2 regions of the Mesorhizobium sp. WSM4842 genome follow, and region 2 is predicted to be linked to the other one. Evidence: predicted binding sites of a transcription regulator. Region 2 holds the regulator's gene; the other holds the start of a gene.
The links. Region 2 encodes PhoB, which activates phosphate uptake and scavenging genes when phosphate is short. Its sites were predicted from a motif close to TGTCATNNANCTGTCAT; they were not measured.
Positions count from the first base shown of each region.

Region 1 (4,421 bases), 420 kb from region 2:
ACCGCAGCCAATGTCGGTGCGCGAGATCGCCGACAACGTCGTCGAACTCTTGGCTGCGCGGGCCTTTGCCAAGAATATCGGCCTTGGCTGCCATGTCGAACCCGACGTGCCGCAGATGATATCAGCCGATCCGGGAAGGGTCCGGCAGGTGCTGCTCAACCTGATCGGCAACGCGATCAAGTTCACCGACAGCGGCGGCGTTTTGGTGAGCATCGCTCGTACCCGCACCGAAACCACCGACCGCATATGCTTCACCGTCGCCGACACCGGTCCCGGCCTGCACGAGGACGACATGGAGCGCATCTTCGAGGAATTCGAACAGGCTGATGGCACGTCGACCCGCGCGCATGGCGGCGCCGGGCTCGGTCTTGCCATCTCCAGGCGCCTCGTGATCGCCATGGGCGGCACGATTTCGGTATCGAGCCGGCTCAGCCAAGGCTCCGAGTTCGTCTTCGAAATCCCTGCAATATCGGCCACCGAGCCGCCGCAGACCCGCCTGAATGCGCTGTCAGGACGGCGCGCGGTGATCCTGTCGAAGAACGCCATCGAGGCCGACGCCATCGCCCGCACCATCCGTGCCAATGGCGGCATGGTCGATCTGGCCGCGACCGCCTCCCAGGCAGCGTCCTTCGCAGAAGGCTGCGACGTGCTTCTGGTCGATGCGGTCATGGAGGAGGGCGACGGCAGGTTGCTCAAACGCCTTCGCCAGAGCGGCTTTGCCGATTGCGAGGCGATCACGCTGATCGCGCCTACCGACCGCGGCATGCTGGGCGAGTTCCGCGCCAGCGGCTACGCCACCTTCCTGGCAAGGCCGGTGCGCGGCGAGACGTTGCTGCGCGTGCTTTTGACCAGCAGCGTGCCCGCCCTCACCCAGCCACAGCTGGAAAAGCCCGGCGCACCATCCGTCCGTGCCATTGGCGGCCGCAGGCAGGGGCTGTCCGTGCTGATCGCCGAGGATAACGACATCAACGCCATGCTTGCTCGTGCCACTCTGCTGAAGGCCGGGCATCGCGTGAAAGTGGTCGGCAACGGCAAGGCCGCCGTCGAGGCCGTCACTGGGACCGGTCACAAGCACCGCTTCGACGTGGTGCTGATGGACCTGCACATGCCTGTCATGGACGGGCTGGACGCCATCGCCGCCATCCGCCGGCACGAGGAGGAAACCGCCGTGCCGCCGGTTCCAATCATGGTGCTTTCGGCGGACAGCCAGGAAACGACGCGCCACGCGGTGCTTGCCCATGGCGCCAGCGGCTTCGTCACCAAGCCGCTCGACCCCGACGCGCTTGTCCATGCGATCGAGGGCCAGGTGGCCGCCTGATCCGCCGGCTGTCCTTCCTGGCTTCCCTGCGTAACATAGCCGGTTGAAGGATTACCCAGCCGACGAAGTATTGCCCGTAGCACCGTATCACGGTACTGTCACAATCCTGTTGCACCTACACCGTATCCCCGTGCCAAGAGGGATGGCTCGAAGGAGAATCACTCGTGCATACAGTTATGCCGGAACGTGACGCTCGGCCGAACGCCAGTGGTGCTTTGCTCACCGGGCGGAACGTCGATGCCGTCATAAAAGGCGAAGCGCTCGGCCGAATCGGCAATCTCGAAGTGCGGCTCGCCCGCAACGAGGCCGAGATCGCCGCCGCGCAGGAAGTGCGCTACCGGGTGTTCTATGACGAGCTTGGTGCCAGGAAGAACCTGTTCCAGGTGCAGGACCGCCGCGACGCCGACCATTTCGATCCGCTTTGTGATCATTTGCTCGTCTTCGACACCTCGCTGTCCGGTCCCGAGCATCGCCGCATTGTCGGTACCTACCGCCTGCTGCGGCAGGAAATCGCGGCAGCGGCCGGCGGCTTCTATTCCGAGGGCGAATTCGAACTGACCAATCTTATCGCCCGCCATCCCGGCCAGCGTTTCCTCGAGCTCGGCCGCTCCTGCGTCTTGCCGGAATACCGCTCGAAGCGCACCATTGAGGCGCTCTGGCAAGGTATTTGGGCCTATATCAACCATTACGGGATCGGCGTGATGACCGGTTGCGCTTCGTTCCACGGCACCGTGCCGGCGGCGCACGCCGAAGCGCTGACCTATCTCGCCCATCACTGCCGGACGAATTCGGCCTGGGACGTGCGTGCGGTCGCCGGGCGCTACTGTTCCATGGATTTGATGCCGATCGAGGCGGTCAATGCCAAGGCCGCGATCGCGGCGATGCCGCCGCTGGTCAAGGGCTATCTGCGCGTCGGCGCGCGCATCGGCGACGGCTGCGTCATTGACCGCGAATTCTCGACGGTCGACGTGTTCGTGGTGATGCCGGTCCAGGAGATCGGTGCCCGCTACGTCAATTATTATGGCGGGGAAGCCCAGCGTTTCGCCGCCTGAGTAGGGCAGTAGGGGAATAAGGCAGTAGGGGAGTAGGGGGAGCAGGCCAACGGCCGGAGTAGTCGTCCGTGAAGAAAGCGATTTTCGCGTCAACCTTGAAAGTGATCTGCGTTGGAGCGCTTTGTCCCAACTGAGGGGCGGAGTTCAGGCTGATCGGGGCCGCAGTGGCGGCTTTGCGGTGGCTGCGAGCAGCGTCAGGAAGAAGGCACACAAAAGCCTCAGCCAGTTGAGCAGGAGGCTGAAGTTGTAGCCGACGGCGGCGAGCACGGCGTTGTTGGCGTCGCCTTCGGAGAAGGCCAGGAAGTTGCGCCCCATGCGGTGGTCGTTCTTGAGATGGCCGATGACGGGTTCGACGGCGGCCCGGCGTCGCAGCGCCCGTTTGACGGCCTTGGTGAGGCCGCGCTTGTAGCCGGCGACATGGACCTTGAACGTCTTGTCCTTCGGGGCGTTGTGGCCGCGGTAGCCGGCATCGGCGACGATCTTGGTGAGGTTGGCTCCGATCGAGGTCTCGATCGCGGGGATGACGGTGGCCAGCGTGTGGCCGTCATAGGGATTGCCGGGCATCGCCTTGATATGGGCGACGAACTGGCCGCCGCGGCTGCGATAGAGCGGCGTGGCGACCGAGACCTTGACGCCGAATTCATAGGGCTTGTGGGCCTTGCCCTTGCCGATGCATTCGACCTCGGGAGCGTGCAGGGAGTAGACCTTCCTGCCGCGTTCACGCTGGCGCTGGTCCCTGACGCGGCGGGCCAGCGACAGCGGCAGACCGAAGGGCGCCATCAGCTCCGGCCGCCCGGCGATCTTGCGGGTGATGTCGCGGATCACCGCGCCCAGCATGGTGCGCAGCCGCTTGAGCTGCCGGTTGGCCCGCTTGAACTGCTTGGCGTGGGCATAACGCTGATGCTTGATCAGCGCGATCTTGCCGACCCGCGCATAGGACTGGCGCAGGCGGATGCCGTGCTTCCCGGCCAGCTTGACCAGCCGCTCGCGGGCGCGATGCATCAGCTTGGCGTCGGTCGGAAAGGTGATCGCCTTCTCCTGCACGGTGGTGTCGACGATCACCGCGCGGAAGTCGGCCGGCTTGGCCGCCCCCAGCCGGGTCGCCGCCGCCAGGCTCTCCTGCAGCAGCGCCGTCAGCCGCTCCTCGCCCATGCGCAGGCGCCAGCGCGTCAGCGAGGTGCGGTCGAAGACCAGGCGGTGCTGGAAGAACTCCTCGCCGCAGAACAGCTGATAATAGGGGTTTTCCAGCCAGCGCTCGCACAGCCCTTCATCGGACAGGTTGTGCATCGACTTCAGGATCGCCAGCCCCGCCATCAGCCGCGTCGGCAGCGGCGGCCGGCCGGGGCCATCGTCGTAGACCTCGCCGAGCTTCTCTTCCAGGCAGCGCCAGTCGATCGCCGTCGCCAGCTTCACCAGTGCATGTTCCATGTTCAGGATCTGGTCGAGCCGGGACCGCAACAGGTCCGCCTGGCCACTGTCTCGCCGTTCCTTCGGCCGCATCGCTTGCTTCCCCTCTCCGGTCGAAACGCCATCGAATCACGCAACGCAGATGCAAACATTTTGCCGGAAATCGCCGCCCAAAGCCACGATTTCCGGCAAAACGAAACCCAAATTCAGGCGAAAATCTTAAATTAAATCAAAGCGTTCCGCGTTCTTCACGGACGACGGAGTAGGCAATTGCTCTACTTTATCGTAGGTGGCGTTATTCCCTACTCCCGTACTGCCCTATTCCCCTTACTCCCCTAACTTACGCATCCTTCTCAGCTTGCTCATTCACCGGCCCTGGCTCGACCGGCGCTTCACCAGCCACATGCTTGGGACCGCCTTTGGCAACGCCGACCATGGCCGGCCGCAACACCCGCTCGCCGATCGAATAGCCTGGCTGCACGACCTGGACCACGGTGTTGGCCGGCACCTCCGGATTGGGCACCTCGAACATCGCCTGGTGGAAATTCGGGTCGAATTTCTCGCCTTCCGGCTCGAGCTTCTTCACCCCGTGCCGCTCCAGCGCCGATAGCATGGCGCGCTCGGTGATCTCGACGCCCTCGATC
Region 1 covers NZ_CM148372.1:2,005,514-2,009,934, reverse strand. Annotated here, with positions in the region: gene AC0NIE_RS09655 (hybrid sensor histidine kinase/response regulator) at 1-1,318, shown strand, start outside; gene olsB (l-ornithine N(alpha)-acyltransferase) at 1,495-2,370, shown strand; gene AC0NIE_RS09645 (IS5 family transposase) at 2,515-3,870, opposite strand; gene grpE (nucleotide exchange factor GrpE) at 4,118-4,421, opposite strand, start outside.
Region 1: a site for PhoB is predicted at 1,415-1,431, ahead of olsB (l-ornithine N(alpha)-acyltransferase). Genes of this name have one in related genera too.

Region 2 (4,421 bases):
TTCATGAGCGGCCGCGGCAATAGGGAGGAAGCAAAAGAATGTCGGTTGGAATCCGTCATGACGATTTGCGCCGGCGCAACCGGGCGATGGTGATTTCTGCGGTACGCCGGGCCGGCCAGCCGTCGCGGACCGAGATCGCCGCAACCACCGGCCTCAGCCATTCGACCATATCGGCGATCTCTTCCGACCTGATCCAGCAAGGCATCCTGACCGAGAGCAAGGCGAGCGAGACCGTTTCGATGAAACGCGGCCGACCGCAGGTCGGCCTCAGCCTCAATCCGGAAGCCGCTGCGGTATTGGCGGTCGTGTTGTCGCTGAATTTCCTGTCGGTCGCTGTCATCGATTATGCCGGACAGGTGGTCGCCGAGGAACAGCGCCGGCTGGACACGCTGACCATGTCGCGCGACGAGCTGATCGACGAATGTGTCGCCATCGTGCGGCGCCGGATCGAAGACCCCAACCTCGACGTCCAAAGCGTCGCCCGCATCGCGCTGGCGATCCAGGGCATCACCGATTCGCATGCGCGCGCCATGTTGTGGTCGCCGATCACGCCGCAGACGAACATCGCCTTCGCCGACATTCTGGAACGCGAGTTCGGCATCCCGGCCATCATGGAGAACGACTGCAACATGATGGCCGTGGCGCTGCGCTGGCGTGACCCGGATCGCTACCGCGACGATTTCATCGCCATCCTGCTCTCGCACGGCATCGGTATGGGGCTGGTGCTGAAGGGCGAACTGTTCACCGGCACCCATTCCTCGGGCGGCGAATTCGGCCACATGATTCATCGGCCGGGCGGCGCGCTTTGCCGCTGCGGGCGGCGCGGCTGCGTCGAGGCCTATGCCGGCAACTACGCCATCTGGCGCAACGCAAGGCAATTGAGCGAGAACGCAGAGCCGGTCGCCGATGTCAGCGACGCCGAGATGCGGGCACTGGCGGCCCGGGCGCGCCAGACGGACGGACCGGAGCGCGAAGCCTACCGCAAGGCCGGCGAAGCGCTCGGCTTCGGGCTTGGCAGCCTGTTCGCGCTGATCGATCCGGCGCCGGTCGCCATGGTCGGCGCCAGCGCTGCCGCCTTCGACCTGATCGAGCCGGCCCTGCGCGAGGCCATCGCCCAGACCGCCGGCGGCCAGCATTCGGGTTCGATTTCCTTCGACACCGAGACGAACGAGCTGCCGCTGATCCGCGAAGGCTGCGCCTTGCGAGCGCTGAGCTTCGTCGACCAGGAGATTTTCGCGCCGGGCGCGCAAGGGAAGTCCGGCACGATCAGGAAGGACGTGGCGTGAGTCCGAAGGCAAGGAACAAAGGCGGAATGCGACTTGGGGTTGTGTTGAGATTCAGGTCAGGCCGCGCCGGAGTCGAAGACGGGCGCGAAGCGACCAGACTGGGCGAGTTCCGAGAACCGGAACGGAGCGTACTTTTGGGTACGTACCGGAAGCGCAGGAAATCGCCGGTCGCAGGCCGGCATCACCTGAATATCAGCTAGTCTTCCCTGATCGCATAGCCCGCACCGCGGATGGTGCGGATGACATCGGGCATGCGACCATTGTTGACCGCCTTGCGCAACCGGCCGACATGGACGTCCACCGTGCGCTCGTCGATGTAGATCGTCTCGCCCCAGACATTATCGAGCAACTGGCTGCGCGAGAAGACCCGACCTGGGTGCCGCATCATGAATTCGAGCAGCCGGAATTCGGTCGGCCCGAGCCGGATCTCGCTCTTCTTGCGATAGACCCTGTGCGATTCGCGATCGAGCATGATGTCGCCGACCTTCAGCACGCTGGACAGCACTTCGGGCTTGGCGCGGCGCAGCAGCGCCTTGATCCTGGCCATGAATTCCGGTGTCGAGAACGGCTTGACCAGGTAGTCGTCGGCCCCTGTCGAGAGGCCGCGCACCCGGTCGCTCTCCTCGCCGCGTGCGGTCAGCATGATGATCGGCAGCCGCTCGGTTTCGGGGCGCATCCGAAGGCGTCGGCAAAGCTCGATGCCGGAAACCGCCGGCACCATCCAGTCGAGCACCAGAAGATCGGGCACGTTTTCCTGCAGCCGGATTTCGGCCTCGTCGCCGCGCGTCACCACCTCGACCTGATAGCCTTCGGATTCCAGATTGTAGCGGAGGAGGACGCCCAGCGGCTCTTCGTCCTCCACCACCATGATGCGTGGCGCGATCATCGACCGGTCACCCCCGTCATGTCGCCGGCGCCGACATCGTCGTTTCGTCGAGCTTCGGGCGATCCGCCGGCAATTGCTGCCCGGTCACGACATAGTAGGCGTTTTCGGCGATGTTGGTGACGTGATCGCCGATACGCTCGAGATTCTTGGCGCAGAACAGAAGATGCGTGCAGGCGGTGATGTTGCGCGGATCCTCCATCATGTAGGTCAGGAGTTCGCGAAAAACCGCCGTGTATTTCACGTCGATCTTCTGGTCGTCGGCGCGCAGTTCTTTCAACGCGCCGGCATTGCGCGACACATAGTGCTCGACCACGCCGCGGAGCTGCACAAGAACGAGATCCGCCATCGCGTCGATACCGTGCGAGAGATTACGCGGCGTGGCGCTCTGCCCGACTGCGCTGACCCGCTTGGCTATGTTCTTGGCCAGGTCGCCGATGCGCTCGAGATCGCCGGCCATGCGGATTGCGCCAACCACGGCGCGCAGATCTTGCGCCATCGGCTGCCGCTTGGCGATCAGCGTGATCGCACTATCGTCGAGTTCGCGCTGCCGCGCATCCATGATGGCGTCGTCCGAGACGACGCGCTGCGCCATCGCATTGTCTGATGCAAGCAACGCGCGGATCGAGGCTGCGACCATCGCGGCGGCGAGCTCGTCCATATCGCGGATCAGCCTGTCGATGTGCTCCAGTTCCTCGTCGAAAGATGCGACGGTGTGTTCACCCATGATACTGTCCTCGTGTTCGAAATTCGCCGCCGGACCGCTCAGCCGAACCGGCCGGTGATGTAGTCCTGGGTGCGCTTGTCGTCGGGGTTGGTGAACATCTTGTCGGTCGCGCCCTCCTCGACCAGATAGCCGAGATGGAACATCGCCGTGCGTTGCGACACGCGCGCTGCCTGCTGCATCGAATGGGTGACGATGACGATCGTGTAGTTCTGGCGCAGTTCGTCAATCAGTTCCTCGACGCGGGCGGTGGCGATCGGATCGAGCGCCGAACAGGGCTCGTCCATCAGGATCACTTCCGGCGATACGGCGATGGCGCGCGCGATGCACAGGCGCTGCTGCTGTCCGCCGGAGAGACCGGTACCCGACTCGAGCAGGCGATCCTTGACCTCGTTGAACAGGCCGGCCTTCTTCAGGCTCGATTCAACGATGCCGTCCAACTCGGCCTTGCTCCTGGCCAGGCCGTGAATGCGCGGACCGTAGGCGACGTTTTCATAGATCGACTTCGGAAACGGGTTCGGCTTCTGGAATACCATGCCGACGCGGGCTCGCAGCTCGACGACATCGATCTTCGGGTCGTAGACATCCTCGCCGTCGAGCGTGATCTTGCCGCTCACCCGCGCGATATCGATGGTGTCGTTCATTCGGTTCAGGCACCGCAGGAAGGTCGACTTGCCACAGCCCGATGGGCCGATCAACGCCGTCACCTGGTTCTCGCGGACATCGAGATCCACGTCGAACAGAGCTCGCTTCTCGCCGTAATGAACAGAGACCTTGTCGCCCTTCATCTTGATCGAAGGGGCGATGGTTCCGCTGCTCAGTTTCTGTTCGACGCCGGCTTCCGTCATGATGTTCATATCCTCTACTCCTTACCAGCGCCGCTCGAAGCGCCTGCGCAGTATCACCGCGATGGCATTCATGATGACCAAAAAAAGCAGCAAAATCAAAATCGCCGCCGAAGTCTTCTGCTGGAACCCGGCTTCCGGGAAATCCGCCCACATGAATATCTGCACCGGCAGGATCGTCGCGGGATCGGTGAAGCCGCCGGGAATGTCGACGATGAAGGCGACCATGCCGATCATCAGCAGCGGCGCGGTTTCACCCAGCGCATGCGCCATTCCGAGGATGGTGCCGGTCATGATACCCGGCATCGCCAGCGGCAGGACGTGATGGAATACGGTCTGGACCTTGGACGCTCCGATGCCAAGCGCCGCCTCGCGGATCGACGGCGGCACGGCGCGCAGCGAAGCGCGTGAGGCGATAATGATGATCGGCAGGGTCATCAGCGCCAGCACCATGCCGCCGACCACCGGGGCTGAGCGCGGCAGGCCGAAGAAGTTCAGGAATACGGCAAGTCCAAGCAGGCCGAAGACGATCGAAGGCACCGCCGCCAGATTGTTGATATTCACTTCGATGGTCGTCGTCAGCCGGTTCTTGGGCGCAAATTCCTCAAGATAGATCGCCGCCGAAACGCCTATGGGAAAGGCGATGGCGAGCGTGACGATCATGGTCAGGAACGATCCGACGA
Region 2 covers NZ_CM148372.1:1,589,723-1,594,143, reverse strand. Annotated here, with positions in the region: gene AC0NIE_RS07620 (ROK family protein) at 39-1,286, shown strand; gene phoB (phosphate regulon transcriptional regulator PhoB) at 1,483-2,172, opposite strand; gene phoU (phosphate signaling complex protein PhoU) at 2,189-2,896, opposite strand; gene pstB (phosphate ABC transporter ATP-binding protein PstB) at 2,935-3,750, opposite strand; gene pstA (phosphate ABC transporter permease PstA) at 3,763-4,421, opposite strand, start outside.